4 regions of the Streptomyces sp. NBC_01261 genome follow, and region 3 is predicted to be linked to each of the others. Evidence: riboswitches for the same ligand, from Rfam matches in the RefSeq annotation. Region 3 holds a riboswitch; each other region holds the start of a gene.
What was found. A riboswitch is a leader RNA that binds a small molecule or an ion and turns the genes downstream of it on or off. The one in region 3 is predicted to bind cyclic di-AMP.

Region 1 (7,466 bases), 1.0 Mb from region 3:
GGACACCGGCGTCACGTCCGACCCGCTCCTACGGGCCTACGTCAGCGACTCCCACCCCCCTGCCACGGTCTACGACACCCTCCCGGGCCGTTGGGTCGGCGAGCCCGCGTGGCCCTCACCGCACGTGAAGACGACGACGTACGGCCTCCGGGGTGCGCCCGCGATCGTCCGCTCCCCCATGCACACCGGTGTGGACGCGGGCCGTTTCTTCCCCTTCGGGAACGACGCCGATCTGCCGCCGGACCAGCGGGACGAGGACGCGCGGTCGGCCTGCTTCGAGTTCGAGGTGCCGGCCGAGACATGGGTGCTGGGGCGGCCGAGGGTACGGCTGCGACTGACCTGCGAGGTGCCGCGCGGGCAGGTGATCGCCCGGCTGTGCGACGTGGCCCCCGACGGTGCCTCGACCCTGGTCACCCGGGGTGTGCTGAACCTGTCGGCGCGGCACGGGCGGGACCGGGCGGTGCCGTGGACGCCGGGCACCACCGAGGACGTGACCTTCGAGCTGAACGGCATCGGGCACGCGTTCCCGCCCGGGCACCGCATCCGGCTCGCGGTGTCGTCGGCGTACTGGCCGTGGATCTGGCCGCAGCCGGAGTCGGCGGCGGGGTTCACGCTGGACCCGGAGGGAAGCGCGCTCGAACTTCCCGTGCGGGAGCGGGAGTTGACGGAGGGCATCCGTTTCGAGGAACCCGAGGAGGCCGAGCCGCTCGGGGTCAACCACCCGGCCACGCTGGACGAACCACGCCCCGAGCGGCTGGTGGTACGGGATGTCGCGAAGGGGGAGTGGCGGCTGGAGGTGGATCCCCGGTACGGCGGCACGCGCGTGTACCCGGACGGTCTCGAATTCACCGAGGACGCGTTGGAGACGTACACGATCGACGAGTCCGACCCGCTGTCGGCGCGCACCCGGTCGGACTGGTCGATCCGGCTGCACCGGCCGGAGCTGGGATGGGACACGACCGTACGGACGCGGTCGGAGATTACTTGCGACGAAACGGAATTTATTACCTCGAACGAGGTCATCTGCACCGAGGGCGAAGAAGTGATCTTCCATCGCACATGGGAGAAAAGGATTCCGAGAACTGCCAGTTGAGGATGAATGCCCGATTTGCCGTTCTTAATCCTCCCGTGACTTGGGTCACGCGTTTCTGTGCGTGACCTGTGTCCTGGTCTGCCCGCGTTTTCCCTTACGGCATTTGACAATTGACCCTTGGCTCGCGCAAAGGATCAAGTGCCCCATACGCCTCAGACCAAGGTCAATAGGGGTTAGGTGTGATTCCGCCACTTGTTCCGGACATGTGCTCTCGCATAGTTTCCCGGCCTGTCGAGCGGAACGCCGAATCCTGCCGCCGCCCGGCATCCCAGTCACGAACTTCTCGCACGGCAGGAGCGGGGGAACCAGGTAGGTCGCCGGGCCGGTCGTCACGACCGGAACGGCTTGGGGTTAAGTCACGTCCGCAAGGGCGCGGCCGGGCACCTCCCAGCCCGAACCCGACAGCTCACCTCGCAGGCGACGGAGAGGAACCTCGTCATGCCTGCAACCGCTCAGTCCCGCCGTGCCCGCCTCGTCCGCCGTGTCGTCGTCGCCGGTACCGGTGTCGCGATCCTCGCGCTGCCCGTCGTGGGTGCGACCACCGCGTCCGCGGCCACCACGTCGACCACCACCGCCTCGACCACGCTCGCCGGGTACCCCAACACCCTTGACGGGTGGATCCGGGAGTCGCTCGCGATCATGGCGCAGAAGGGGATTCCGGGTACGTACAACGGGATCTACCGGAACGTGATCCGTGAGTCTTCCGGGAACCAGTACGCGATCAACAACTGGGACTCCAACGCGGTGGCCGGTACGCCGTCGAAGGGGTTGCTTCAGGTGATCGACCCGACGTTCAACGCGTATCACGTTGCCGGGACTTCGTTCGATCCGTATGACCCGGTTGCGAACATCACCGCCGCCTGCAATTACGCCGCGGCCGTGTACGGGTCCATCGACAACGTGTACGGCGCTTACTAGAAAATGTTGGATCAGCCACGACGGGTTGTCTGTTCGGCTCTCGCGCTGTCGTGGCTGGTCGCGCCCGCGCGGCGGAGCCGCACATTGATACAGCCCCGCGCCCCTAAAAACAGGGCGTTCTAGCTGAAGAGTCTTTCCAGGACCAGCGCGATTCCGTCGTCCTCGTTCGACGTCGTCACCTCGTCCGCCACCGCCTTGAGTTCGGGGTGGGCGTTGGCCATGGCCACTCCGTGGGCCGCCCAGTCGAACATCGGGATGTCGTTCGGCATGTCGCCGAAGGCGATGGTGTCGGACGGCGTCAGGCCCAAGTGGCGGGCGGCGAGGGCCAGTCCCGTCGCCTTGGTGATGCCGAGTGGCTGGAGTTCGACGGTGCCGGGGCCCGACATGGTGACCGAGGCCAGGGAACCGACCACCGAGCGGGCCGTGGAGGCCAACTCGTCGTCCTCCAGGGCGGGGTGACGGAGCAGCACCTTGCTGATGGGTTCGCACCAGAGGTCGTCGCGCCTGCCTACCCGCACGGCGGGGAGCGTGGGGTGCGGCATCAAGTAGCCGGGCTCGATCAGCGTCAGGCCGTCCACGCCGTCCTGGTCGACCGCCGCGTACACCTGGCCGACCTCCGCCTCGATCTTGCCGAGCGCGGTCTCCGCCAACTCCCGGTCCAGGGTGACCGACCAGAGCAGACGGTCCGCGCCGGCGTCGTACAACTGCGCGCCCTGTCCGCACACCGCGAGCCCTCTGGAGCCGAGGTCGTCGAGGAGGGGCCGCACCCTCGGGGCGGGCCGACCGGTGACGACGAGGTGCCGGGCACCGGCCTCCGCCACCCGCCGCAGTACGGCGCGGGACCGGTCGGAGAGCGTGTCGTCGCCGCGCAGCAGCGTTCCGTCCAGGTCGGTGGCGATCAGTGCATATGCGAGGGGTGCGGCCATGATCAGAGAATACGGATGGAACGCCCCACCGACTCGACACGAACCGGACGGCTGCTGCCTTCACATGCGTGTACCCGTGTTCCGGTTGGTTTGACAATTACGACCGTTATGCCGACTCCCGTACCACCAGTTCCGTAGGCAGAATCACGCCCGCCGTGTCCTCGCCGGCGATCTGGGCGAGGAGCATCCTCACCATTTCGGCGCTGATGCGGTCGTAGGGCTGGCGCATGGTCGTGAGGGCCGGGGTGATGGAGGTGGCCGCCGCCGAGTCGTCGAAGCCTCCGACAGCGATGTCATCCGGGACCGAACGGCCGGACTGCTGGAGGGTGTTGACGACTCCCAGGGCCATGAGGTCGGAGGCCACGAAGACCGCGTCTATGTCGGGGGCCTGGGCGAGGAGTCTGCGGGCCGCTTCCTCTCCGCCCGTGCGACGGTAGTCGCCCTCGACCACGAGGGTCGGGTCGTGGGGCAAGCCCGCCTCCGTGAGGACGTCCCTGTAGCCCGCCAGGCGGTCGGGGCCTCCCGGTGCGTCGAGTGGGCCGGTGACCATGGCGATGCGGCGACGGCCCGTGGCGATGAGGTGGCGGACCATCTCCTGGGCACCGTCGCGGTCGGCCGCGGCGACGTAGCTGTACTTGGAGGCGGTGCCCAGCGGTTTGCCGCAGGCCACCAACGGGATGCCCGCGTCCCGGAGTTCGGCCGCCACCGGGTCGCCGCTGTGGTTGGAGACGAGGAGGACGCCGTCCACGTGGCCCGAGGTGATGTACCGGGTCAGGCGGCGGCGTTCGTCCTTCGACGAGGCCAGCATCAGCAGGAGCGGGATGTCGTGGCGGGCCAGGTGTTCGGTGCAACCCCGCAGCAGGACATTGAAGTTGGGGTCCTCGAAGAACTTCTCCTGCGGCTCGGTGAGGAGGAACGCCACCGAGTCCGACCGTCCGGTGCTCAGGGAACGGGCGTGCCGGTTGACGACGTACCCCGTCTTCCTGATCGCCGTCTCCACCGCGGTGCGAGCGGCCGGCGAGACGTAGTGACCGCCGTTCAGGAACCGGGAGACCGTGCCCCGCGACACGCCCGCCTCGCGGGCAACGTCGTGGATAGTGGGCGGCTTGCGGCGGCCGTTCGAGCTGGTGGTCATGTTCCTCGTTCGGGGTGGGGGGCGGTCGGCTGTGGGGAGCCGCCCGGTTCCTGGGCAGGTCGTGCGACGTCAGCAGTGGTCAGGCCGCGCCCCAAGGGTCGCGGGGAACGGCGCGACCAGCCACGACGGCGCCGCGGACGAGCAACGGCCCATCACGGCGTTTCCAGCGGAGCGCTCACGCCTTGACCGATCCGCTCAGCAGGTCCAGGGACCAGAACCGCTGGATCACCAGGAACAGCGCGATCAGCGGCAGGATCGCGAGGAAGCAGCCCATGATGACCAGGGTGTAGAGCGCGGGCTGTGAGGCGCCCTGGTTGAGCAGGGTGTAGAGGCCGAGCGTGAGCGGGAACTTGGTGTCGTCCGCGAGCATCACGTACGGCAGCAGGAAGTTGTTCCAGATGCCGACGAACTGGAACAGGAACACCGTGATGAGCCCCGGCATCATCATCGGCACCGCGATCCGCGAGAAGATCCGCCACTCGCTCGCGCCGTCCATGCGGGCGGCTTCGAGGAGTTCGGCGGGCACGGACGCGGCCGCGTAGATCCGGACGAGGTAGACGCCGTAGGGGGAGAGGATCGACGGCAGGAGCATCGACCAGTACGAGTCGGCCAGGCCCAGCTTCGAGAGGAGGAAGTACTGGGGGACGGTCAGCACGATGCTCGGGACGAGGACGCCGGCCAGCATCAGCTTGAAGATGAACTCCCGTCCCCTGAAGGCGAATCGGCCCAGCGCGTAGCCGCCGGCGGCCGAGACCGCGGCGGAGAGCAGGGCGCCGCCGCCCGCGTAGAAGAGGGAGTTGACCATCCACTGCCAGTAGATGCCGTCGCGGTACGCGGTCAGGTCCTTGATGTTGTCGAGGAAGCCGGAGCCGGGGGCGAAGGTGAACGTGGAGAACAGTTCGCCGCGGCCCTTGCTGGCCGCGATGACCACCCAGACCACGGGGATCAGGCAGTACAGCGAGCCGATGACCAGCACCAGGGTGGGCACCCACGCGGTGCGCCTCGGCTTCGCGGGGCCCGGGCGGGCGTCGGTGGCGGTGAGGGTGAGGGGGGTCATGCCCGGTCCTCCCGGGTGTAGCGGTCGGAGACGCGCAGCAGGGTGAAGGAGAGCGCGAAGGTCGCCAGGGCCAGCACCACGGCGGTGGCGGAGGCGCCGTAGATGTCCGACCTGAGGAAGGCGGCGTCGTAGATGGCCATCAGCGGACTCCAGGAACTGGAGAGGCCGTTAGTCAGCGGCTTGAGTGCCATGGGCTCGGTGAAGACCTGGAGCGTGGCGATGACCGAGAAGAAGAACGTGAGCACGAGGGACGGCATCACGATCGGGATCTTGATCCGCAGGGCGATCTTCAGGTCGGAGGCGCCGTCGATGCGGGCGGCCTCGTAGATCTCCTGCGGGATGGAGCGCAGGGCGGTGTAGATGACGATCATGTTGAAGCCCGTGCCGCCCCACACCGCGATGTTCGCGAACGACAGGTACAGGTTGCCGCCGTCGAACAGGTCCGGCTGCGGGAGGTTGAACTCGCGCAGGAGGTAGTAGAACGGGCTGACCGTCGGCAGGTAGAGGAAGCCCCACATCAGGGCGGCGATGATGCCGGGGACGGCGTACGGCAGGAAGATCGCGAGGCGCGCGAACTTGGCGCTGCGGGCCTGCGGGGTGTCCAGCATCAGCGCGAAGACCAGGGCCAGACCGAGCATCGTGGGGATGACGATCAGGCCGTAGCCGAAGGCGCGCAGGACGCTGTGGCCGAACTCGGAGTCGTGCAGGACGTCGGTGTAGTTCCCGATGCCGTTCCAGACCTGCTGGCGGGCGCCCTTGCCGAGGCCGATGCCCTTGACCTGGACCTTGTGGAGACTGAGCCACACCGCGTACCCGATCGGTACGACGGTGAAGGCGGCGAACAGGAGCACGGCCGGTACGAGGAACCAGTACGGCGCGCTGCGGCCACGGCGACGGAGGCGGCGGGGGCGGACGGAGGTGGCGGTGCCGTCCGCCAAGGGCCCGACCGTCGACCGGTCGGCGCCCTTGAGCGGAGTGCTCGTCATGCCTCGGTCACCTTGAAGCCCTGCTTCTTCATGTCGGTGAAGGTCGACGACTGCATGGTGGCGAGCGCGGTGTCGAACTGCGCCGCCTTCTTCGCCTTGGTGGCCTTGCCGAACGCGTCACTGAAGGTGTCGTAGGCGACCTGGACGTTCGGGCCCCAGGCGGACGCGGCCGTGGTGGCGGCGATCTTGGCGGCCGTGTCGTAGAAGTCGGTCTGGTTCGGGAAGAACTCGGGCGTGGTGAGGACCGAGCCGGACTGGCCCTTGGTGGCCGCCGGGTAGATGCCGGCCTCCTTGACCAGGGCGGCGAGCGCCTCCGGGTCGGTGTTCAGCCAGTTCGCGAACTTGGTCGCGGCCTCGGCGTGCTTGGAGTCGGTGGAGACGCCGGTGGAGGAACCGCCCCAGCTGCCGGTGACGTCCTCGCCCGCGCTCCACTGCGGCAGCGGCGCCATGCGCCACTTGCCCTTGGTGTCGGGGGCCGAGCTGACCAGCACACCGGGCGCCCACACGGCGGAGACCCAGCCGAGGTGGGTGCCCTTGTTCAGCGCGTTGTTCCAAGCCGGCGTGTACATCGGCTGGTTGTCGATCGCGCCCTCCTGGACGAGCCCGCCCCAGAAGTCGGTGACCTTCTTCGTGGCCGCGTCGTCGATGCCGACGGTCCACTTGCCGCCGCTCTCCACGGTCCACCACTTGGCACCGGCCTGCTGCGCCAACCCGGCAAACAGACCGGGGTCGTTGGAGGAGAACGTCGTCAAGTAGGCGTCCGGGACAGCCTTCTTGGCGGCGCGGGCGGTCTTGGCGAAGTCGTCCCAGGTCGCCGGGACCGTCAGGTTGTGCTTCTTGAACAGGTCCTCGCGGTAGAAGAACATCAGCGGTCCGGAGTCCTGCGGTATCGCGTACACCGCGTCGGTGCCGAGCGTCACCATGCTCCAAAGACCCTCGGCGAACTCGGACTTGGCGGACTTCGCGTACTTCGAGATGTCCGCGAGCACGTCGTTCGAGACCAGCGTCGGCAGCGACTGGTACTCGACCTGGATCAGGTCGGGGGCGTTGCCCGCCTTCTTCGCGGTGATCAGCTTGGAGACGATGTCCTTGCCGGCCGCCTGCTTGGACACGGTGACCGTGATGTCCGGGTTCTTCTTGTTCCAGATCGCGGCGACCTTGTCCATGTTCGGCGCCCAGGACCAGTAGGTCAGCTTGACGGGCCCGCTGCTCTTGCCGGAGTCGTCGTCGGAACCGCCACAGGCGGCGAGGGTGCCCGTGAGGCCGACAGCTGCTGCCCCGGCAAGGATGCTGCGCCTGCTGAACTGGTGGCGGTGGATCGACATCTTCATCTCCCCTGACTGAGTGCGAG
Region 2 (7,466 bases), 2.6 Mb from region 3:
GCGCGAGGAGTTCCTCCGTGAGCCGGCTGCCGCGCTCGTAGACACCGGCGACGATGTCGTCCCGGATCGCCGTGCATACCGAGTGCGCCGGAATACGCATGTCCGACCTCCGCCTTAATCCCCGTGAAACGTCGACGATTGACGTGTGTTCCGTGACTCTATTGCAATGAGCGGGAATTTCCGATGGCGGGCCGGAATCCATGGATATTTTTTGGACAGGAGGGCTCCGGAAACACCGAAAGCCCCGGCCGGGCGGGCCAGGGCTTCGGGAAGTGCGGCGGTACGTCGTCAGACGTTCACGCCGTGCTTGCGGAGGTAGGCGACGGGGTCGACGTCGGAGCCGTACTCGGCGGTCGTGCGGGCCTCGAAGTGGAGGTGCGGTCCGGTCACGTTGCCGGTCGCCCCGGAGAGGCCGATCTGCTCGCCCGGGGTGACCGTCCGGCCGACGGAGACACCGATGGACGACAGGTGGCCGTACATGGTGTACATGCCGTCGGCCATCTTGATCACCACTTGATTGCCGTACGAGCCGCCCCAGCCGGCCTCGACGACGGTGCCGGAACCGACCGCGTGCACGGAGGTACCGGTCGAGGCGTGGAAGTCGATGCCCGTGTGGGCGCCGGAGGACCAGAGGGAACCACCGGTCTTGTAGCCGGTGGAGACGTACGAGCCGGTGACCGGTGCGACGAAGGTGTTGAGCTTCTTGCGCTCGGCGGCACGGGCCGCGCGCACCTCGGCCGCGCGCTCCGCCTTGGCCAGTGCGGCGGCCCTGGCGCGGGCCTCTTCCTTGGCGGCCTGCTCGGCCGCGGCCTGCTGCTGGGCGGCGGCCTGGGCGTCGATCTTCTCGGCGACGGCGTCGCCCATGGCGATGACGGGGGTGAGGCCGGTCTGTTCCACGGCGGGCTCCGCGGCGAACGCGGGGGCGCTCGCGAGGGTGCCGACGACGCCGGTGGTGGTGAGGGCCGCGACACTGGCGACACGAACGGTGGTGCGGTGGGTCCGGCTCGGGCGACGGTGCTTCCCGGTGGCGCGGGTGAACGCCATGAAGTGGGTGGTCCTTTCCTTCCTTCTCGCCTACCGGGTTAGCTGACGGGTTCGGAGCAGGAAGGTCTCCTACGGACCCCCTCGCTCCACGCGCGGGCGTCCGATTCACCCCAGGGACATGGGTCCCCGGCTCCCCTGGCTCGCGCCGTACGGGGACTCGGCGATGACTGTCCGGTGCCGCGAGTGCGGCGCGGTGCCTGACGGACAGCCGGACCGACGCTAAGGGGGGCCACTTTCAATCCCCAAACGGATCACGGTTTTTGTTGCACATGCCACAGGGCAGACAGGCAACCTCTCCCCCAATTCGGACAATAGGGGGCCCTGGTGACTCTTCAGTCACCAGGGCCCCCACGCGCGCGTGCCGCTGTTCGGCTCGCTACGGGTCGTCTACTCGGCCGGGACGACGGTCACTTCGCCGATGCCGAGAGCCTCCACGGGCTCCTTGATCTGCTCCGCGTCGCCGACCAGGATCGTCACCAGACGGTCCACCGGGAAGGCGTTCACGACCGCCGCGGTGGCCTCCACGGTGCCGGTCGCGGCGAGCTGCTGGTACAGCGTCGCCTGGTAGTCGTCGGGCAGGTGCTGCTCGACCTGGTCGGCCAGCGTGCTCGCGACGGCCGCGGCGGTCTCGTACTTGAGGGGCGCCACCCCGACGAGGTTCTGTACGGCGATGTCCCGCTCGGCGTCGGTGAGTCCGCCCTCGGCGAGCTTGCGGAGCACCGTCCACAGGTCGTCCAGCGCGGGACCGGTGTTCGGGGTGTCCACGGAGCCGCTGATGGCGAGCATCGAGGCGCCCGTGCCGTCGGGTGCCGAACGCAGCACCTGGCCGAACGCCCGCACGCCGTAGGTGTAGCCCTTCTCCTCGCGCAGGACGCGGTCCAGGCGGGAGGTGAGGGTGCCGCCGAGGCAGTACGTGCCGAGCACCTGCGCGGGCCACACGCGGTCGTGCCGGTCGGCGCCGACGCGGCCGATGAGCAACTGGGTCTGGACGGCGCCGGGACGGTGCACGATCACGACCCGCCCGGTGTCGTCGGCGGTCACCGGCGGCACGGGACGCGGCTGTGCGGCGGAACCCGTCCACGATCCCAGGGTGTCGGCCAGGAGCGCGTCCAGGTCGATGCCGGTGAGGTCGCCGACGACCACGACGGTGGCCGTCGCGGGCCGGACGTGCCGGTCGTAGAAGGCGCGTACGGCCCCGGAGTCGATCTTCTGGACGGTCTCCTCGGTGCCCTGGCGCGGACGCGACATGCGTGAGGTCGCCGGGAACAGCTCCTTGGAGAGCTCCTTGGCGGCGCGGCGGGACGGGTTGGCCGTCTCGTGCGGGATCTCGTCGAGGCGGTTGCGGACCAGCCGCTCGACCTCGCTGTCCGCGAAGGCGGGCGCCCTGAGCGCGTCGGAGAGCAGACCGAGGCCCTTGGCCAGGCGCGAGGCCGGGACCTCCAGGCTCAGGCGCAGCCCCGGGTGGTCCGCGTGCGCGTCGAGGGTGGCGCCGGAGCGCTCCAGCTCGGCGGCGAACTCCTCGGCGGAGTGCTTGTCGGTGCCCTCGGAGAAGGCCCGCGCGGTGATCGTGGCGACACCGTCCAGGCCCGCCGGTTCGGCCTCCAGGGGCGCGTCAAGGAGCACCTCGACGGCGACGACCTGCTGGCCGGGGCGGTGGCAGCGCAGCACGGTCAGGCCGTTGCCCAGCGTCCCGCGCTCCGGGGCCGGGAAGGCCCACGGCCTGGCCTCGCCGGCCTGGGGCTGCGGGTGGAATTCCATCGTGGCGAGCTCGGTCACTTGGCCGCCTCCTCGTTCTCGTCGCCGGCCTCTGCTTCGTCATCCTCGTCCGCGAGCGGCTCGTAGACGAGCACCGCGCGGTTGTCGGGGCGCAGACGGGCCTTCGCGACCTCCTGCACCTCCTCCGCCGTCACGTCCAGGACGCGCTGTACGGCGGTCAGGGCGAGCTGCGGGTCGCCGAACAGGACGGCGTACCGGCACAGTTCGTCGGCGCGGCCCGCGACCGTGCCGAGCCGGTCCAGCCACTCGCGCTCCAACTGGGCCTGGGCGCGCTCCATTTCCTCGGCGGTGGGGCCCTCCGCGGCGAACCGGGCGAGCTCCTCGTCGATGGCGGCCTCGATGACCGGCACCTCGACGTCACCGGACGTCTTGACGTCCAGCCACCCCAGGGAGGGCGCCCCGGAAAGCCGCAGCAGGCCGAAGCCGGCCGCGACGGCCGTACGGTCGCGCCGTACAAGGCGGTTGTAGAGGAGCGAGGACTCGCCGCCACCGAGGATGGTGAGGGCGAGGTCGGCCGCGTCGGACGCGCGCGTGCCGTCGTTCGGCAGGCGGTAGGCGCACATCAGGGCGCGGGCCGGGACCTCCTCCTCGACGACCTCGCGCAGTTGACCGCCGATCACCTCGGGCAGCGTGCCGTCGCGGGGCTCGGGCTTGCCGTCGTGCGACGCGATGGACCCGAAGTACTTCTCGATCCAGGCGAGCGTCTGCTCGGGGTCGATGTCGCCGACCACGGACAGGACCGCGTTGTTGGGCGCGTAGTAGGTGCGGAAGAACGCGCGCGCGTCCTCCAGGGTGGCCGCGTCCAGGTCCGCCATCGAACCGATGGGCGTGTGGTGGTACGGGTGGCCCTCCGGGTAGGCGAGGGCGGTCAGCTTCTCGAACGCGGTCCCGTAGGGCACGTTGTCGTAGCGCTGGCGGCGCTCGTTCTTGACGACGTCGCGCTGGTTCTCCATGGACTCCTCGTCCAGGGCGGCCAGCAGGGAGCCCATGCGGTCGGCCTCCAGCCAGAGCGCGAGCTCCAACTGGTGGGTGGGCATGGTCTCGAAGTAGTTCGTGCGCTCGAAGCTGGTGGTGCCGTTGAGCGAACCGCCCGCGCCCTGCACCAGCTCGAAGTGGCCGTTGCCCTTCACCTGTCCGGAGCCCTGGAACATCAGGTGCTCGAAGAGGTGAGCCAGGCCGGTACGCCCCTTGACCTCGTGGCGGGAACCGACGTCGTACCAGAGGCACACCGCCGCGACCGGGGTCAGGTGGTCCTCGGAGAGGACCACGCGCAGACCGTTGGCCAAGCGGTGTTCGGTCGCTGTCAGACCGCCGGACCCTGCCTCGGCGGTGGCCGTGTGACCCATGGGCATGTACGTCCCTTCGATCGCGGATTCTCTGGCTGGAACCGCAGAAATCCTGCTCGTCCCGCCACTGTATGCAAGCGTGCGGACCGTCGGCGAAGTTCCCGGCGGACGTACGCCGAGAGCGAGATCGCGTAGCCTGCGGGCAGTCGCACACGTGGACTCACGCGGCAGCCGCCGGCGACGGACCCGAGCGGGCAACGCCGGGTCCTGGTCCGCGTTGTCAGTGCCGCGGTCCACAATGGTTCACGTCAAGACCCCGTTCACGCTTCAGCAAGAGTGAGCCGAAGGGGAGCGACCCCCAGGCGAGCGACCAGAAAAGAGGAGCCGGCAGCGATGGCCCGCCGCAGCACGAAGACCCCGCCGCCCGACGACTCGTTCGAGGAGCGGATCCTCGACATCGACGTCGTCGACGAGATGCAGGGCTCCTACCTTGAGTACGCGTACTCGGTCATCTACTCCCGCGCCCTGCCGGACGCCCGGGACGGCCTGAAGCCGGTGCATCGACGAATCGTCTACCAGATGGACGAGATGGGCCTGCGCCCCGACCGGGGATACGTCAAGTGTGCTCGTGTCGTCGGCGAAGTGATGGGCAAGCTGCACCCGCACGGGGACGCGTCGATCTACGACGCCCTGGTGCGCATGGCCCAGCCCTTCTCCATGCGCGTGCCGCTGGCCGACGGCCACGGCAACTTCGGCTCGCTGGGCAACGACGACCCGCCGGCCGCCATGCGGTACACGGAGTGCCGGCCGTCCGAAGCGGCCAACCTGATGACCGAGTCGATCGACGAGGACACGGTCGACTTCACCCCGAACTACGACGGCCAGGAGCGGGAGCCGGTGGCCCTGCCCGCCGCCTTCCCGAACCTCCTGGTGAACGGCTCGTCGGGCATCGCGGTCGGCATGGCCACCAACATGCCGCCGCACAACCTGGGCGAAGTCATCGCGGCCGCCCGGCACTTGATCCGCTATCCGAACGCGGACCTGGACACCCTGATGCGGCACGTCCCGGGTCCCGACCTGCCGACGGGCGGCCGGATCGTCGGCCTCACCGGCATCCGGGACGCGTACGAGACGGGCCGCGGCACCTTCAAGATCCGCGCCACGGTCGCCGTGGACAACGTGACGGCGCGCCGCAAGGGCATCATCGTCACCGAACTGCCCTTCTCCGTAGGCCCCGAGAAGGTGATCGCCAAGATCAAGGACCTGGTCGGCGCGAAGAAGCTGCAGGGCATCGCCGACGTCAAGGACCTCACCGACCGCGCGCACGGCCTGCGCCTGGTCATCGAGATCAAGAACGGCTTCGTGCCGGAAGCGGTCCTGGAGCAGCTCTACAAGCTGACGCCGATGGAGGAGTCCTTCGGCATCAACAACGTCGCCCTGGTGGACGGCCAGCCCCTCACCCTGGGCCTCAAGGAACTCCTGGAGGTCTATCTCGACCACCGCTTCGACGTCGTACGGCGCCGCAGCGAGTTCCGCCGCACCAAGCGGCGCGACCGTCTCCACCTGGTGGAGGGTCTGCTCACCGCGCTCATCGACATCGATGAGGTCATCCGGCTCATCCGCTCCAGCGACAACTCCGCGCAGGCGAAGCAGAGTCTGATGGAGCGCTTCTCCCTGTCGGACATCCAGACGCAGTACATCCTGGACACCCCGCTCCGCCGCCTCACCCGGTTCGACCGGATCGAGCTGGAGTCGGAGATGGAGCGACTCACCGCGGAGATCGCGGAGTTGACCCGCATCCTGGAGTCCGACACCGAGCTGCGCAAGCTGGTCTCGACCGAACTGGCCGCGGTGGCAAAGAAGTTCGGCACCGACCGGCGTACGGTCCTGCTGGAGTCGGCGGGCGCCCCCGCCGCCACCGTGCCGCTCCAGGTCGCCGACGACCCGTGCCGGGTCCTGCTCTCCTCGACGGGTCTGCTGGCCCGCACGGCGAACGGCGAGCCCTTCCCGGAGGACTCCGAGGCCCGGCGCACCAAGCACGACGTGATCGTCTCGGCGGTCCCGGCGACAGCCCGCGGCGAGCTGGGCGCGGTCACCTCGGCCGGCCGCCTCCTGCGGATCAACGTCGTAGACCTCCCGCAGCTCCCGGAGACGGCCGCCGCGCCGAACCTCTCAGGTGGCGCCCCGGTCTCGGAGTTCGTCTCCCTGGACGAGGGCGAGACGGTCATCTGCCTGACGACCCTCGACGAGTCCTCCCCCGGCCTGGCCATCGGCACAGAGCAGGGCGTCGTCAAGCGTGTGGTCCCCGACTACCCCACGAACAAGGAGGAGTTGGAGGTCATCACGCTCAAGGACGGCGACCGGATCGTCGGCGCCGTCGAGTTGCGCACCGGCGAGGAGGACCTGGTCTTCATCGCGGACGACGCCCAACTGCTGCGCTACCAGGCCGCCCAGGTGCGCCCCCAGGGCCGCGCGGCCGGCGGCATGGCGGGCATCAAACTCACCGAGGGCGCGAAGGTCATCTCCTTCACGGCCGTCGACCCCGCCGTGGACGCGGTCGTCTTCACGGTCGCGGGTTCGCGCGGCACGCTCGACGACTCCGTCCAGACGACCGCCAAGCTGACCCCGTTCGACCAGTACCCCCGCAAGGGCCGCGCCACCGGCGGCGTCCGCTGCCAGCGCTTCCTGAAGGGCGAGGACTGCCTGTCCCTGGCCTGGACGGGCGCCGTACCGGCCAAGGCCGCACAACGGGACGGCACACCGGCGGAACTCCCGGAAATGGATCCGCGACGGGACGGCTCGGGCGTGTCGCTGGCGAAGACGGTGTCGGTGGTGGCGGGGCCGGTGTAACCCCGGCCCCTCAGGCCTCCGGCCCCGGCTCCTCGTCGGACTCCGGCTCCTGGTCCGGTTCTTGTACGTAGCGCAGGACGCCCCACATGCCGTGTTCGTCGGCGTGTGGGGCGTCCTGCTTGCACGCCTCCAACTCCTTGCCGAGGGCGGGCATGTCGAGGCCGGCGCCGATGAGCACGAGCTGGGTCAGCCGGGTGTCGCCGCTCGCCCAGGGCTCCGGATAGAACCTCAAGAAGCGTCCTACGGCGTGCACGGCGTACCGGTTGCGCGGATCGTGGGCGCCGAAGTCGACGTACCCCTTGGTGCGGTAGAGCCCCTCGGGCCTGCTGTCCAGGAACGCCATCAGCCGTCGCGGGTCCATGGGCATGTCGTCGGAGGCGAAGGAGAGGCTGTCGTAGGCGCTGTGCAAGTGGTCGGCGTGCGCGTCGTGTTCGTCCTGCTCCGCACCGGCGTGGTCGTGCAGGTCGTCGAAGGTCAGCTGCCCGACGCGCTCCTCGTTCGGCCGACAGT
Region 3 (7,466 bases):
GCGACCTCGTCGAGGGCGGTGAGGACGTTCAGGCCGCGCTCCGATTCGAGGTACTGGGCCGCCCGCCCGGCCCGCGGGCTGTCGACGGTCGTACCGGGGCGGTACTTGCCGGTGAGGAAGCCGGCGGCCAGCGCGAAGTACGGGACCGCGGCCAGGCCCTCCCGCGCGGCGAGCTCGCTCAGCTCGCCCTCGTAGGTGTCGCGCGAGACCAGGTTGTAGTGCGGCTGGAGGGCGACATAGCGCGCCAGGCCCTCGCGGTCGGAGAGGTCGAGGGAGGCCCGCAGGCGCTCGGGGGTGATGTTGGAGGCGGCGATGTGCCGCACCTTGCCCGCCTTCACCAGTTCGTCCAGCGCGCCGATGATCTCCTCGACCGGCACCTCGACCTGGTCGAAGTGGGTGTAGTAGAGGTCGATGTGGTCGGTGTCGAGGCGGCGCAGGGAGGCGTCCGCGGCGGCCTTGATGTTGGCGGCGCTCAGGCCCGGGAAGTCGGGGTGCTGGCTGACCTTGGTGGCGATGACGACGTCGGAACGGTTGCCGCGGGCCTTGACCCACTTGCCGATGATCGTCTCGGACTCGCCGCCCTGGTTGCCCGGCGCGAACGCCGAGTACGAGTCGGCGGTGTCGACGAAGTTGCCGCCCGCGGCCGCGTAGGCGTCGAGCACGGCGAAGGAGGTCGCCTCGTCGGCGGTCCAGCCGAAGACGTTGCCGCCGAGGGAGAGCGGGAAGACCTCAAGATCGGACCGGCCCAGCTTGCGAAGAGAAGTCATGACCCTCTTCAACAGCCGGACCGGAACCGGATATTCCAGACCCTCAGGGGTTGAGGCCCTTGCTGCGCAGCCAGGGCGCCGGGTCGCTGGCGGTGGCGGCGCCGTTGATGTGCACCTCCAGGTGGAGGTGCGGCCCGGTCACGTTGCCGGTCGCGCCCACGCGGCCGATGACCTCACCGGTGGAGACCTTCTGCCCGACGCTGACGTTGATCGAGGACTGGTGGCAGAACCACAGCTCGGTGCCGTCGTCGAGGGTGAGGATCGTGCGGTACCCGTACGACCCGGCCCAGCCCGCCTCGGTGACCGTGCCGCTGTGGATGGCCTTGATCAGCGTGCCGGTGGGAGCGGCGAAGTCGAGACCCGTGTGATACCCGGAGGACCACATCGAGCCGGCCTGGCCGAAGGTGCCGGTGATCGTGTACGAGCCGACCGGCAGCGTGTACTGCTTGGCCAGCGCGGCGAGCTTCGCGGCCTCGGCCTTCTTCTTGGCGGCGGCCTCCGCGGCCTTCTTCGCGTCGTCCGCCTTCTTCGCGGCGTCCTTCTCGGCCTTGGCGGCGGCGTCGTCGACCTGCTGGGCGACGGCCGCCTCGACGGCGGCCTTCGACTTGCCGTCGACCTGCACCTGCTGCGACTCGGCCTGCGCCATGATCCGGTTGCGCAGCAGCTCACCCGCGTCCGAGGCGCCCTTGGCGGTCTCGGTGGTGGTCACGCCGACGCTGCTGAGCGCGGTCGCGGAACCCTTGGGGGTACTGCTGGACGAGTCGTCCAGCAGGTGGCCCACGGAGGGCAGGTCGGGCAGGGAGATGGAGACCGGCGGCTTGCCGGTGTTGGCGCTGGCCATGCCGCCCGCGCTGACGGCGGCTATGACACCGACGCCCAGGACGGTGGAGCTGCGGGCGAATCCTCCGCCACCACGCTGCTTGGCGACACGGTGCTTGCCGCGGTTGGGAAGAACGGTCTCCGCGCTGGGATTCCACTCCTCCCAGGGGCCCTCGTCGGGGCGGTAACCGCCGTAGACGACAGGGGCTTCTGGGGCAGCCTGGTTGGACGCCACGTGGGCGTGCTCCTTTCCTTCCCTCTCGCCTACCGGGTTAGCTGACGGGTTCGGAGCAGGAAGGTCTCCTACGCGCGTAAACCGGTCGTGTTTCCACGGCGGTTGACGAGCGATTCACCCCAAGGTGGTGGTTCCCCGGTTCCCTTTCAGGATTCGGCGCGTGCGCACGGAGCCATCTCTTGTGACGGCTGGGACGACCGCGCTGCGTTATCGAACGTTAATAGACACGGGCGTCCGTTTCCAAGCTGTTCGGCTTGATCATTAACCTTTCCTTGCTGGACGAAGGGCCCACCACCGGCGAAAAACGGGCGAGTTGGCCAAGCCTCAGAATTCCCACAGGTATTGACGGTGTATCAGTTGTTGTGCGGACGGCTCCAGACCGGTCACGGCCCGTGATGTCCGGTCAGGGATGCCGTACGGCGATCATCGCCATGTCGTCCGTCATCCAGCCCCCGGAGTACCGGCGCACCTCCTTGGCGAGGATGCCGAGCAACGCCTCGGGGGTACGGAAGGTCCGGCCGGCCAGCCGCGCCCCGGGGTCGTAGAAGACACCGCGGGAGTCGCGCGCCTCGGACAGCCCGTCGGTGTGCACGAGGAGGGTGGCCCCGCCCGGGAACGCGAACTCCTCGGCACGGTCGGGCCAGACCCCCAACTCGCCCATTCCCAGGGGCAGTGCGGGCTCCTGGACCTGCAACGTGCGGACGGTGCCGTCCTCGTGCAGGAGCAGCGGCGGCGGGTGGCCCCGGTCGACGATCCGTACCACGCCGTCGCCGTGCGGGAGTTCGGCGAGGACGGCCGTGGTGAACCCCTCGAACGCGTCGAGCCCGTCGCGCCGGGTGCCCTCGCGCGCCAGCGCCCGCTCCAGCCGCTGCGCGACCGCCTCCAGGGTCACCTCCTGCTCGGCGGCCTCCCGGAACGCCCCGATGACCACGGCGACGGCGGCGACCGCGCCCATGCCCTTGCCGCGCACGTCACCGACGACCAGCCGTACGCCGTGCGGAGTGTCCTGCACCGCGTACAGGTCGCCGCCGATGAACGCGCCCTCCTGCGCCGCCTCGTACCGTGCCGCGATCGCGAACCCGCCGATCCGCTCGGCCGGTTCGGGCAGGACGGCCCGCTGGGCGGCCTCGGCGATCTCGCGCGCGGAGGCGAGCTGTTCGCTGCTGCGGCGGACCAGGAGGTTGATCAGGACGGCCAGGACCGTGACCGTCGCGACAGTGGCCGCCTCTGTGATCGCGTCCGTGTGGAGGACGATGCCGAGCCTGATGTGGATCGCGAGGACGACGGCGACCGAGGCCAGGCCGGTGAGCACGGTGCCGCGCCGGGAGTAGAGGGGGGCGGCGACGAGCGGGGCGGCGGTGAAGAACGGGGCCGCGGTGAAGGCCTGCGGGGTGAAGTAGTCGTAGAACGCCCCGACGACCAGCAGCAGCGGGGGCAGTCGGCGGACGAAGCCGAGGGTGTACGAGATCCGCCGTCCCTCGTCGGGACCGAGACCCGGGTCGGGCGTGGGATCGCCGTGGAGGCGCCCGCCGGCTCGCACATACGGACCCTCCTCCACGCGTCCAGTTTTTCCCGGTGGGGGGAGTGCGGCGAGCGGGGTGGGCCGACAGGGGGAGAAACACCAAGGGCCGGAACCCATTTCTGGATTCCGGCCCTTGGTCTTAGTAGCGGGGACAGGATTTGAACCTGCGACCTCTGGGTTATGAGCCCAGCGAGCTACCGAGCTGCTCCACCCCGCGCCGTTGTGATTGCAACTATACGCCATTCGCGGGGTCCGATGTCACACAGGTTTCAGTCGGCGGTGTTCCCGGCGTGTGTGAGGGTCTCCCAGGAGACGAAGAGGTCGTCGCTGCCGGCCGGGCGGGTGGACTCGGCGAGCTTGTGCGCGGCGGGCACCTTCATGCCGAGCCGGCCCTCCAGGTGGTTGACGGCGACCTCCAGGTCGGGGCCCATGTTCCGGTCGACCTTGCCGCCGCACAGCCAGGCGGGCGCGGGCTCGCCGAGCTGGTAGCGGGCGTGGAACTCCAGCGCGGCCTTGAGCCGGTCCTTGACCCCGTCGTACAGGTCGACGCCCTGGTGCCAGGCGGTCTCGGCGATGTGCGCGGTCGCGGCCAGCGAGTACCCGACGTGCTTGAAGTTTCGGCACGTCTCCTGGGCGACGCCGTCCTTGAAGGTCGTCTGCTTGAACCAGTACGTCGTCAGCTTCTGCGGGGTGGTGAGCTTCGACCCCACCGGGGTGAGCGGCACCTTGCCGTCCTTGGCCAGGTAGAAGTAGGCGGGCACGCGGTCGCGGAAGCGTTTGACGGCCGCGTCGAAGGCCTTGTGGTCGTCGAGGAAGACGGCGATACCGATCGCGGCGTCCGTCATCGCGAGGTCCCAGTTGCCGTTGTAGTCCGGCAGATCCTTGGTGACTTCCGGCTCGTAGGCGGTACGCAGCATCGTCCCGAACCGCTTGACCCGGTCCGCCGGCCAGCCGGCGCCCGGCGCGTACCGCACGAGCTCCGCCGCCCGCGCCCAGGTCGACCCGGCCCACGCGGTCTGCAGTCCGGCGTCGTCGGAGGTGTGCTCCTTCATCTTCGCCGACCAGTCGTCCATGATCTCCCGCGCCTTCAGCGCGTGATGCTGCTTGCCGGTGATGCTGAACAGCAACGCCTGCGTGTACGCCGCGATCGCGTCCTCGCGCTCCTCGACACAGCCGTGCGCGGCCTTGCCGTTCCAGGGGCAGTCGACGTCCGCGGACGGCTTCGCCGTGTACTTGTACGACCCGTACTTGCTGTCCCGCATCCCGAAGTACGCCTTCAGCCAGGGCTGTTTGCCGGCGGCGACGTTCTTGCGTACGGCGTCCAGCTGGCCCTCGCTGACGAGCACCCCGGGGTGAGTGAACGCGGCGTCCGCGGGGAGTGCCCGGGCCATGGTCCGGGTACCGGTGTCCGCCGTTCCGCACGAGGCGAGTAGCCCTACGGCTACGGACGCGCCCAGCACCGTCACGGCCCGCCGCCGCCCCACTGCCCTCATCTGCCGTACCTCCGCCTTGTCCGTACCGGTTCCTAGCGAGCGTGACCCGGCGGGCGGTGGGGCGCAGGATCTGATGGGCCGGTCGGGGAGCAGCGAGGGCGGGGAGGCAGGGGGTGTTCCGGAGAAATGTGACACTCACCCCCTGAGGTGTCACATTTCTCCAGAGGGGGTGGCGCACCTCAGCCGAGCAGATGCCGGTTCGGCGCCTTCGCTCGCTCCTCGTTCTCCGGGAGTACGACCACGGTGACCCCCCGCGCGGCCAGCGCCCCGCTCCCGTCCGCCCCCTCCACGAACGTGTCCGGCTCGCGCCAAGCCGTCACCACCCGTCGTACCCCCGCGTCGAGGATCAGTTGGGCGCAGGGCTTGGGACGGGAGGCGCGGTGGGTGCAGGGTTCAAGGCTCGTGTAGACCGTGGCGGTCACGAGACGCGGGTCCTTCGGGTCGATCTTCGCCAGCGCCGCCTCCTCCGCGTGGACCACCGGGTCGCCCGCCTCGCGGGAGTGGCCCCGGGACAGCTCCGTGCCGTCCTCCGCCACCACCACCGCGCCGACGCTGAACGCCGTCTCCGAGGGCGGGCAGTCGGCGGCGAGGTCGCAGGCGAGGGTGAGCCAGTGGTGGTCGGCCGCGGAGGGGAGGTCGCCGGTGCCGGGGGCGGTGGGTTCGTAGCGCATGAGGACCACGTCCTCGATGGGGCGGGTCTCGACGAGACGCAGGCGGCCTGGCTGGTACGTGCCCGGGCCGAAGAGGCGGGGTGCTTTGTCGTCGCCCACGAAGAGGGGGGACAGGACCAGGTGGAGTTCGTCGGCCAGGCCCTGTTGGAGGAGCTGGGTGTGGATCGTGCCGCCGCCCTCGACCATCAGGCGGTCAACTCCCCTTGCCGCGCGCAGGTGTTCGAGTAGCGCGCGCCAGTCGAGGTCCGGGCCGAGGGCCACGACGTCCGCCGTCAGGCCCAGCTGGCGCGCTCGCTCCGCGCCCTTGTCCGTCGTATAGACGAGCTTGTCGCCGCCCGTGTGCCAGAAGTTGGCCGCCGGGTCCAGGTCGCCGGAGCCGGTGACCGTGACCTTCAGGGGGTACTCCGGCTTGCCCGCGGCAGCTCGACTCGCCCTGCGGTCAGGGGAGTTGACCAGGAGGCGGGGGTTGTCCGCGCGGATCGTGCCGGCGCCGATGAGGATCGCGTCGACCGATGCCCGGACCTCGTCGACGCGGTCGAAGTCGGCCGGGCTGGAGAGGAGCAGCCGGTCGGGGCCGGTGTCGTCGAGGTAGCCGTCGAGGGAGACGGCGGCGGACAGCAGGACGTAGGGGTAGGGCATCGACGCGCTCTCTGTGGGAGGCGGGCGGGGCGGGAGGCCCGGCGGGGGTTGATGGAACGGCGGGGCTTTGTCGAATGGCGGGGCTTGGTTCAAGTTTGAAACAAACCTACACTGGGGGCATGACGACTCGCTGGCTCACCGCCGAGGAGCAGCGCGCCTGGCGCGCGTACATCGCCGCGACGCACCTCCTGGAGGACGCGATCGACCGGCAGCTCCAGCAGGAGGCCGGCATGCCCCACCTGTACTACTCCATCCTCGCCAACCTCTCCGAGGTGCCGGACCGCCGGCTGCGGATGACCGACCTCGCCGAGAAGTCGAAGATCACCCGTAGCCGGCTGACGTACGCGGTGACCCGGCTGGAGAAGGACGGTCTGGTGCGGCGGGAGGGGTGCCCGTCGGACAAGCGGGGCAGCACCGCGGTCCTGACCGACGAGGGGATGACCGTCCTGGAGCGTACGGCGCCGGGGCATGTCGAGACCGTACGGGCCGCGATCTTCGATCACCTCACCCCGGAGCAGGTGCGGCAGATGGAGGAGATCAGCGCCGGGATCGCGCGGGCGCTGGAAGGCGACGGGAGCGAGACCGCACGGGAGGACGTCCCCTGGCGCCGGCGCTCGTCCTCGCCGTGCACGTGACCCGTGAAGTGTGATCCGTGACCCGTCCCACAATTCTGTTGCTTCAAATTTCAAGCATGAGGTAGTGTCCGTCATCGTGGATGTGCTTCAAAACTGAAGCACCTCACTGACGCACATCCGCGTACCTGCCGCCGGACCACGGAGACCCGCATGCCCGACTTCCCCGCCGCCACCCCGCGTGCCCGCGTCCGGGTACCGCTGCGCTTCCAGGACGGCTACGGCGTCGACGCCGAACTCGTCACCTTCCACGGCCTGACCGACGGCCAGGAACACGTGGCGGTCGTCCTCGGCGACCTCGCTCCCGGTACGACCCCGCTCGTCCGACTGCACTCCGAGTGCCTGACCGGCGACGTCTTCGGCTCCGCCCGCTGCGACTGCGGACCCCAGCTGCGCGAGGCCGTCGAGCGCATCGCCGAGCGCGGCGGTGTCCTGCTCTACCTGCGCCAGGAGGGCCGCGGCATCGGCCTCTACAACAAGCTCGACGCGTACGCCCTCCAGGACCAGGGCCTCGACACGTACGCCGCGAACACCGCGCTGGGCCTGCCCGAGGACGCCCGTGACTACACGGCCGCCGCGCAGATGCTCACCGCCCTCGGGATCACGTCCCTGGACCTGCTGTCCAACAACCCCGACAAGGCGGACCAGTTGCGCGGGCTCGGCATCGACGTGCACGACCGCGTGCCGA
Region 4 (7,466 bases), 4.0 Mb from region 3:
GGGTGGCGGTCAGGGTGAGGCCGCCGATCTCGGTCTCCTCGTGCCAGTCCAGCTCGCGCAGCCGGTCGGCGGACACGCCCCAGTGCTCCAGGTGGGCGCCGACGCCGAGCGGCACGGCGAACAGGGTGTCCGTGTCGGCCAGCGCCTTGATCGTGGGCATGTCCAAGTGGTCGTAGTGGTCGTGCGAGATGACCACGACGTCGACCGGGCCGAGCGCGGCGATCGGCAGGGGCACCGGGTGCAGCCGCTTGGGTCCGGCGAACGGGAACGGGGAGCAGCGCTCGCCCCAGACCGGGTCGAAGAGGACCCGGTGGCCGTCGATCTCCGCGAGCACGCTGGAGTGCCCCATCCAGGTCAGCCGCAATCCGGTCGCGGCGGGCCTGGCCAGGTCGGCGAGGGTGGTGGCGTGCACCGGCAGCGTGCCGTCGGGCGCGCGGCGGGCGCGCTGCTCCTTGTCGAGGTAGGACTTCCCCATCCCGCGCATCGTGCCGCCGGACGGGCGGACGTTCGTATTGCCCCCGGGGTTCTGGAACACCCCGTCCTTGAAGTGGGGCGATCTGCGGATGCGCGCCAGGCGCTCGCCGCTCGGCTCCGCGCCGAAGGCATCAGGCTGCAACGCGCGGAGCCCGGAGCTCAGCGTACGGAATCCGGTCACGATGCCTCCAGGTCGGGTCGGTCAGGCTTTCCATTATGGTCGACCCCTGTGACAACGCCGCTGCGTCGGCGTCACCGGGGCCGGTTTCCAAGGAAAGACCAAAGTTCCGCGCCGGAGGTTGACACCGCGGGACGGAACTCGCCCTTCCGTCCTGTCCGTACCCGCCCTGCCGGCCGGCGCCCCGAGGAGCCCGTATGACCGCCCCCTTGATGTCGCTCACCTGGACCGACCACGTCACCGGCCGCCAGGGCTTCCTGGTCATCGACAAGCTGGTGCGCGGGGTGTCCAGCGGCGGACTGCGGATGCGGCCGGGCTGCACGCTCGACGAGGTGGCCGGGCTGGCCCGGGGCATGACCATGAAAGAGGCCCTGCACTACGACCCGGAGGGCCGGTACATCCCCCTGGGCGGCGCCAAGGGCGGCATCGACTGCGATCCCCAGGACCCGGTGTCGTACGGCCTCCTCGTGCGCTACCTGCGCGCCATGCGGCCGTACATCGAGAGCTTCTGGACGACGGGCGAGGACCTCGGGCTCACTCAGGACCTGGTCGACCGGGCCGCCGCGGAAGCGGGGCTCGTGTCGTCGATCCAGGCCGTGTATCCGCTGCTCGACGACGAGACGGAGGCGCGGCGGCGGCTCGCGGACGCCTTCGCGGTCGAGGTGGACGGCATCGGTCTCGACGAGCTGGTCGGCGGCTGCGGGGTCGCGGAGTCGGTGCTCGCGGCGCTGGACCGGGCGGGCGTGCCGTACGCGGGGACGCGGGTCGCCGTACAGGGGCTGGGCACCATGGGCGGGGCCACGGCACGGTTCCTCACGCGCGCGGGGTTGTCGATCGTCGCCGTCGCCGACATCAAGGGCACGATCGCGAACCCGGCCGGACTCGACGTGGACGCGCTGCTCGCGGCCCGGGACGCGTACGGCACCGTGGACCGCTCCGCGCTGCGGCTGGGCGACCTCGAACTCCCCGGCGAGGACTGGCTGTCCGTCGAGGCGGAGGTGCTGGTTCCGGCGGCGGTGTCGTACGCGATCGACACCACGAACCAGCAAGGGATCACGGCTCGTTGGATCGTCGAGGCGGCCAACATGCCCGTACTGCCCGAGGCGGAGGAACTGCTCTCCGCGCGCGGGGTGACCGTGCTGCCGGACGTGGTCGTGAACTCCGGGACGAACGCCTGGTGGTGGTGGACCCTGTTCGGGGACATCGGCGCCGACGCGGACGAGGCGTTCGCGCACACCCGGCGTTCGATGCGCGCCCTGATCGACCGGATGCTGGCCCGCGCGGAGGCCGACGGCACGACACCGCGCGCCGCCGCGCACGCCATCGTCGACGACCGGCTGCCGGTCATCGCGGAACGCTTCGGCTGGTACCGGTGACGTACGGGACAACACCCCTGGGGGCGACGGATTAGGGTGACCGCGTGGCGAGAGTGCGGTTGAGTGTGGGGGAACGGCGGGCGGAGTTGCTGCGGGCCGCCGTCGAGCAGATCGAGGCGCGGGGTGTGGCGGCGGTCAGGATCGCCGACGTGGCCGCGGCGCTCGGGGTGAGCAACGCGCTGGTGCTCTATCACTTCTCGACCAAGGAGAAACTGGTCGCCGCCGCGTTCACCTTCGCCGCCGAGGACGACCTCGCGCGTCTCCACAAGCTCCTGGGCCGCCGTACGACCGCGCTGCGCCGACTGCGGGCCGCGGTGCGCTGGTACGCACCGACCGGGCAGGCCAAGGGCTGGCGGCTGTGGATCGAGGGCTGGGCCGTGTCGCTCCGCGAACCCGCCCTCCTGGACGTCACCCGCGATCTCGACCGCCGGTGGAAACAAGCACTCGCGGAGGTCGTCGCCGAGGGAGTGACCGCGGGCGAGTTCCACTGCCCGGATCCGACCACCACCGCCCTGCGCCTGACGGCCCTCCTCGACGGGCTCGCCGTGCAGATGACCGCCTACGGGGGCGCGGTGTCGCGGGCGCGGGCCCTGGAGTGGGTCGACGAGGCGCTCGCACGGGAACTCGGCCTGGAGCGGGCGGCGTTGACCGCTCCCTGAGCCGTTCCCCCAAGAGCCGCCTCTTCGAGGGGTCACCGCCGCACCTGTTGCCGCGGCACCCCGTTACCGTGTCGCCCCGTCAGGCCACCCGCTCGATCCGCATCTTGATGGCGTCCGGCGACAGCGTGCCCTTCGCCTCGGCATGGTCCCCGGAGGACTCGCCCCGCAGCCGGCGCCCGATCCACGGCACCAGGTACTCGCGTGCCCAGTGCACGTCGTCGCGCCTGATGTCGAGCGCGCCGCGCGGCGGCAGCGGGGGCCAGGGCTGATCAGGGTCGGCCGGGACCTCGACGCCGAGGACCTGGCCGGCGCGGAGCGCCACGCGCGTGTGCCCCTCGGGAGAGAGGTGGAGCCGGTCGCCGTCCCAGGCCCGCCGGTCCTGGACCGTCTTCAGGGACCACAGGTCGAGCACGGGGCAGCCGTAGCGGTCGGCGATGGCCCGCACATGTCCGTTGTAGGTGGCGATCTTGCCGCGCAGATGCTTGAGCACGGGTACGCCGCGGGTGTCGAAGCCGGTCGTCACCATGACGGTGCCGACGGCGGCGGTGAGGTCGGCGACCGCGCGTTCGAAGCGTTCGGCGACCTCGTCGGGGTCGGTGCCGGGACGGATGATGTCGTTGCCGCCGGCGGCCAAGGAGACCAGGTCGGGCCCGATCTCCTTGGCCCGGGTGAGCTGGTCCTCCACGATCTGGTCGAGCAGTTTCCCGCGCACCGCGAGGTTGGCGTACTCGAAGTCGCCCTCGGGTCGCCGGTCCGCGAGCAGTACCGCGAACCGGTCGGCCCAGCCGACCATCGCCCCGTCGGGCCCTGGATCGCCGACGCCCTCGGTGAAGCTGTCCCCCACCGCCACGTACGACCCGATCACTGCTCTGTTGTCACTCTTCGAATCGTTAGCCACGGCAACCATAATTCACCCTGAGGTGTGACCTACGCGATCGTATTTAGGGGTTGACGGGCGGTGAGATAAGCCACTTGTAAAGGGTTGTCCAAAGTCGGAATAACCCTCCGATCAGGGGCGTTGACCCCGGAACTGCTCTGCGCCGGGCTCCGGTGTCAGCCGACGGTGACGCCGTGCGAGCGGAGATAGGCGACCGGGTCCACGTCCGAGCCGTAGTACGGCGTGGTCCGGATCTCGAAGTGCAGGTGCGGGCCGGTCACGTTGCCGGTCGCGCCGGAGAGACCTATCTGCTGGCCCTCGGTCACGGTCTGACCGGCCGAGACGGACAGCTGCGACATGTGGGCGTACTGCGAGTACTCGCCGTCCGCGTGCCGGATGACGACCTCGTTGCCGTACGCGCCGTCGTAGGCCGCCGAGACGACCGTGCCCGCGGCGACCGCCTTGACGGTGGTGCCCGTCGGGACGACGAAGTCGACGCCGGTGTGATAGCCGCTGGACCACATGCTGCCCGCGACGTGATAGCCGGTGCCGATGGTGGCGCCGGTCACGGGGAGGGTGTAGCCGGTGGAGGTACTGGTGCCCGTGCTGTCGTCGCTCTGCGCGGCCGAGCTGCTCTTCGCCGAGGAAGAGGAGGACGACGACGAGGACGAAGGAGACGTGGTGCCGGACGACTTGGACGACGTACCGGTGTCCGTCCCGCCCGTCGCGGCCTTCTTGCCGAGGGTCAGCTTCAGGCCCGGGTGGATCAGTGACGGGTCGCCGCCGATGGCCTCACGGTTGTCCTGGTAGATCTTCTTCCAGCCGCCGGTGACGTCCTGCTCGTCGGCGATCTTCGCGAGCCAGTCGCCCGCCTTCACCGAATACGTCTTGACGCCCGCGGTCTTGGCGGTCGCCACCTTCTCCGTCGCCGTCTTCTCTGTCACCGGAAGGGACTGAACGGCCTTTTCCGGAGCGGAAGTCGTGGGCGCGGCATGAGCGCCGGTGGCCCCCATGAGCGGAAGGGCGAGTGCGGCGCCGCCGGTTCCGGCTACGGCCATCGAGCGGGTGAGTCGCTGGGACTTCGGGCGGCGGTGCTTACCCTTCACGGGCATGACGAATTCCTCTCCGGCGCCTGCGAGGTGAGCTGTCGGGTGCGGGCTGGAGATGCCCGGCCGCGCGCTGGTCGCGGCTAAACCCCAAGCCCGTTCCGGAGACCGGAACAGGCGTCTTACCTGTGGGTCCCCCGCTCCTGCCGCATACGGGTGGGTGTGTGCGGAGTCCGGTCGGCGGCAGGATTGGGCGTCCGTCCGGATTGGTGGCGAACGTAAGCGAGGAAGACGCAAAGGGACAAGCAGGAGGTTCCACGGATTTGCGTTTCTTGTGTTTCCCTGTGGGAATTCACCGTCACCCTCCGTGAATTCCCACAGGACTCAACCCCTCAATCCCCCTGTAAAAGCACGTCAATTACGTGAACATGACGAACGACGCACGGTCACGAATATGACGCTGCTCACGTACACAACTCTCAGGTTCCTTTATTCCAGAGCGAGTTGGACGAAGGCTGCAATTGGGACAGAGGGATCAGATGCGACGCAGGCGGATAACCGTCGCATCGAGGTCACCGCGCAGCCCGGTCCGCAGCCCGTGGTGCAACAGCACGGCCCCCCGGTGGACTTCGCCCGTTTCGAGGCATTCGTACGACGCTGCCGGGTCGAGCCCGCGCAGCCGGAGCGCCGGCAGCGGCTCGCCGTAGTGCTGCGCCTGGAGCAGGGCGAGGACGACGGTCTCGTCGCCGCGGACGTACTGCACGGCGCCGAGTCCGCCGCTCGGCGGGCGCAGCCGGTGGAGGTCGCCGTGCTGCACGAGCGGCCGGATCTCCTTGTACAGGTCCACCCACCGGCGGGCCTCGGCGAGTTCCTCCCCGGTCCACTCCGAGAGATCGCCGCCCACGCCGAGCACCCCGGCCATGGCGCTCACGAACCGGAAACGCAGGCTGCTGACGCGGCCGTTGAGCTGGGTGTTCGGGCTGTCGGTGACCCAGGCGGCCATCACGCGCGCGGGGTGGATCTGGCTGAAGCCGTGCTGGATGGCGAGCCGGTCGAGCGGGTCGGTGTTGTCCGAGGTCCACACCTGGTCCGTACGGCTCATGATGCCGAGGTCGATCCGGCCGCCGCCGCCCGAGCAGGACTCGAAGGCCACGCCCGGGTGGGCCGCCCGCAACCGGTCGAACAGGGCGTACAGGGCGCGCACATGGTCGATCCAGAGGCGCTGCGGATAGGCGTCACCGGGCCACCCGGCATCCGTGAAGCAGCGGTTGAAGTCCCACTTCACGTAGTCGATCGGGGCACTGGAGAGCAGCCCGTCGAGCTGCTCCCAGAGGTACTCCTGGACGTCCTCGCGGGCCAGGTTGAGGACGAGCTGATTGCGGAACTCCGTCCGCTTTCGTCCCTCTTGGTACTGCACCCAGTCGGGGTGCGCGCGATACAGGTCGCTGTCCGGGTTGACCATCTCGGGCTCGACCCAGATCCCGAACCGCATGCCGTGCGCGTGGACGCGGTCGGCGAGCGGCTTGAGGCCGGCCGGGAAGCGGTCCGGGTTGGGGGTCCAGTCGCCGAGCCCGGCACGGTCGCTGGTGCGGGCACCGAACCAACCGTCGTCGACCACGAACAGCTCGACCCCGACCGCCGCCGCGCGCTGCGCGAGCGTCTCCTGCTGCTCCTCGGAGATGTCGAACTGCGTGGCCTCCCAGGAGTTGTAGAGCACCGGCCGGTCCTGGTCCGCGTCCGGGATGACGTACGTCCGCTGGTAGTCGTGCCAGGTGCGGCTGGCGCCGCCGAAGCCGGCGTCGCTCCACAGGCCGGCGAAGACGGGGGCCGTGAAGGACTCCCCCGGTGCCAGGAGCAGCAGCCCGGAGTCGTCGTACCCGGCGCCGCCGCCGATCTGCACGCGCGCGTCCGGGAGTTGGGCCACGGCGATCCGCCAGGACCCCGACCAGCCGAGAGCACAGCCGTAGACCTCGCCGCGCTCCTCGGTCGCGTCGGTGTCGAGCGCGACCCAGGGCAGGTGCTGATGCCCGGTGTGGCCGCGACGGCTGCCGATGACCTTCTCACCGTAGGTGAGAGCGGAACGCACCAGCCGGGACTCGGCGGCCCACCGCCCGTGCAGCTGCGACAGCTGCCACCCGTCCCGCTCGGGCAGCGTCCACACGGCGGAGTCGGCGCGCAGCAGCTCCAGTGCCTCGCCCCCGTCGTTGTCGAGAGTCGTCCAGCGCTCCACGACGTCGCCGCGCATCCGGTAGTGCAGCGTGATCGCGAGACCGGTGTCCCGGAAGCGGAGCCGCAGTTCGTCGGCCTCCGTGTCGTACCGCTCGAAGGTCCATTCCGTGCCGCGGCGCTCGGGCGTGCGCACGGACAGGGCGGGGCGTGCGAAGCGGGGGCCACCCTCGACGGGGTACTCCTCTCGGCCGTCGAGCGGGGACTCGAAGGAGGAGCCTTCGGGCAGCGGGCGGGCGGCGAGCTCCTCGGCGTCGGCGAGTGCGATCGCGGGGCCCCAGTGCAGGTGGAGCAGCTCGTCGTCCTCGGTGAGATGGACGGCGTAGCTGCTCGTGGGGCCCGTCAGCACCCACGTACGGCCGTTCTCGGCGATCTCCAGCATCAAGCCCCTCACAGATTCGAACAAGTCCACTCAAGCAGCAACATCATCAATGGCCGGGGGCCTGCGAGGCAACGTCTGTGGACAACTCATGGCCTGTGGAATCGATGTCGTATCGTCGGAAGCGTGCCCGCCGGTGAGCCGCGTCGTCGGGCCGAGTGGGAGGAGTCCTCGTGACGCAGCAGATTCCGTCGACCGAGCCGGAGTTGTCCGGAGTGCGTAATTTCCGGGACGTGGGCGGACTTCCGACG

Region 1: linked by a shared signal. The riboswitch ahead of OG226_RS22060 (transglycosylase SLT domain-containing protein) and the one ahead of OG226_RS26825 (M23 family metallopeptidase) in region 3 are both predicted to bind cyclic di-AMP.
Region 2: linked by a shared signal. The riboswitch ahead of OG226_RS14645 (M23 family metallopeptidase) and the one ahead of OG226_RS26825 (M23 family metallopeptidase) in region 3 are both predicted to bind cyclic di-AMP.
Region 4: linked by a shared signal. The riboswitch ahead of OG226_RS09025 (M23 family metallopeptidase) and the one ahead of OG226_RS26825 (M23 family metallopeptidase) in region 3 are both predicted to bind cyclic di-AMP.

Annotation. Positions count from the first base shown of each region.
Region 1 covers NZ_CP108463.1:5,035,380-5,042,845, forward strand. The annotation lists gene OG226_RS22055 (CocE/NonD family hydrolase) at 1-1,093, shown strand, start outside; cyclic di-AMP (ydaO/yuaA leader) riboswitch at 1,357-1,528, shown strand; gene OG226_RS22060 (transglycosylase SLT domain-containing protein) at 1,532-2,011, shown strand; gene OG226_RS22065 (HAD family hydrolase) at 2,131-2,937, opposite strand; gene OG226_RS22070 (LacI family DNA-binding transcriptional regulator) at 3,044-4,072, opposite strand; gene OG226_RS22075 (carbohydrate ABC transporter permease) at 4,248-5,129, opposite strand; gene OG226_RS22080 (carbohydrate ABC transporter permease) at 5,126-6,115, opposite strand; gene OG226_RS22085 (ABC transporter substrate-binding protein) at 6,112-7,446, opposite strand.
Region 2 covers NZ_CP108463.1:3,419,193-3,426,658, forward strand. The annotation lists gene OG226_RS14640 (GntR family transcriptional regulator) at 1-100, opposite strand, end outside; gene OG226_RS14645 (M23 family metallopeptidase) at 289-1,044, opposite strand; cyclic di-AMP (ydaO/yuaA leader) riboswitch at 1,058-1,217, opposite strand; gene OG226_RS14650 (M16 family metallopeptidase) at 1,432-2,820, opposite strand; gene OG226_RS14655 (M16 family metallopeptidase) at 2,817-4,172, opposite strand; gene OG226_RS14660 (DNA gyrase/topoisomerase IV subunit A) at 4,500-6,956, shown strand; gene OG226_RS14665 (CobW family GTP-binding protein) at 6,967-7,466, opposite strand, start outside.
Region 3 covers NZ_CP108463.1:6,044,916-6,052,381, reverse strand. The annotation lists gene OG226_RS26830 (aldo/keto reductase) at 1-767, opposite strand, end outside; gene OG226_RS26825 (M23 family metallopeptidase) at 811-1,821, opposite strand; cyclic di-AMP (ydaO/yuaA leader) riboswitch at 1,833-1,990, opposite strand; gene OG226_RS26820 (PP2C family protein-serine/threonine phosphatase) at 2,225-3,379, opposite strand; tRNA gene OG226_RS26815 (tRNA-Met) at 3,487-3,560, opposite strand; gene OG226_RS26810 (alginate lyase family protein) at 3,613-4,836, opposite strand; gene OG226_RS26805 (dihydrofolate reductase family protein) at 5,016-6,146, opposite strand; gene OG226_RS26800 (MarR family winged helix-turn-helix transcriptional regulator) at 6,266-6,781, shown strand; gene OG226_RS26795 (GTP cyclohydrolase II) at 6,932-7,466, shown strand, end outside.
Region 4 covers NZ_CP108463.1:2,051,526-2,058,991, forward strand. The annotation lists gene OG226_RS09005 (MBL fold metallo-hydrolase) at 1-655, opposite strand, end outside; gene OG226_RS09010 (glutamate dehydrogenase) at 850-2,028, shown strand; gene OG226_RS09015 (TetR/AcrR family transcriptional regulator) at 2,073-2,687, shown strand; gene OG226_RS09020 (SGNH/GDSL hydrolase family protein) at 2,767-3,552, opposite strand; gene OG226_RS09025 (M23 family metallopeptidase) at 3,741-4,676, opposite strand; cyclic di-AMP (ydaO/yuaA leader) riboswitch at 4,681-4,843, opposite strand; gene OG226_RS09030 (alpha-galactosidase) at 5,146-7,218, opposite strand; gene OG226_RS09035 (tyrosine-protein phosphatase) at 7,389-7,466, shown strand, end outside.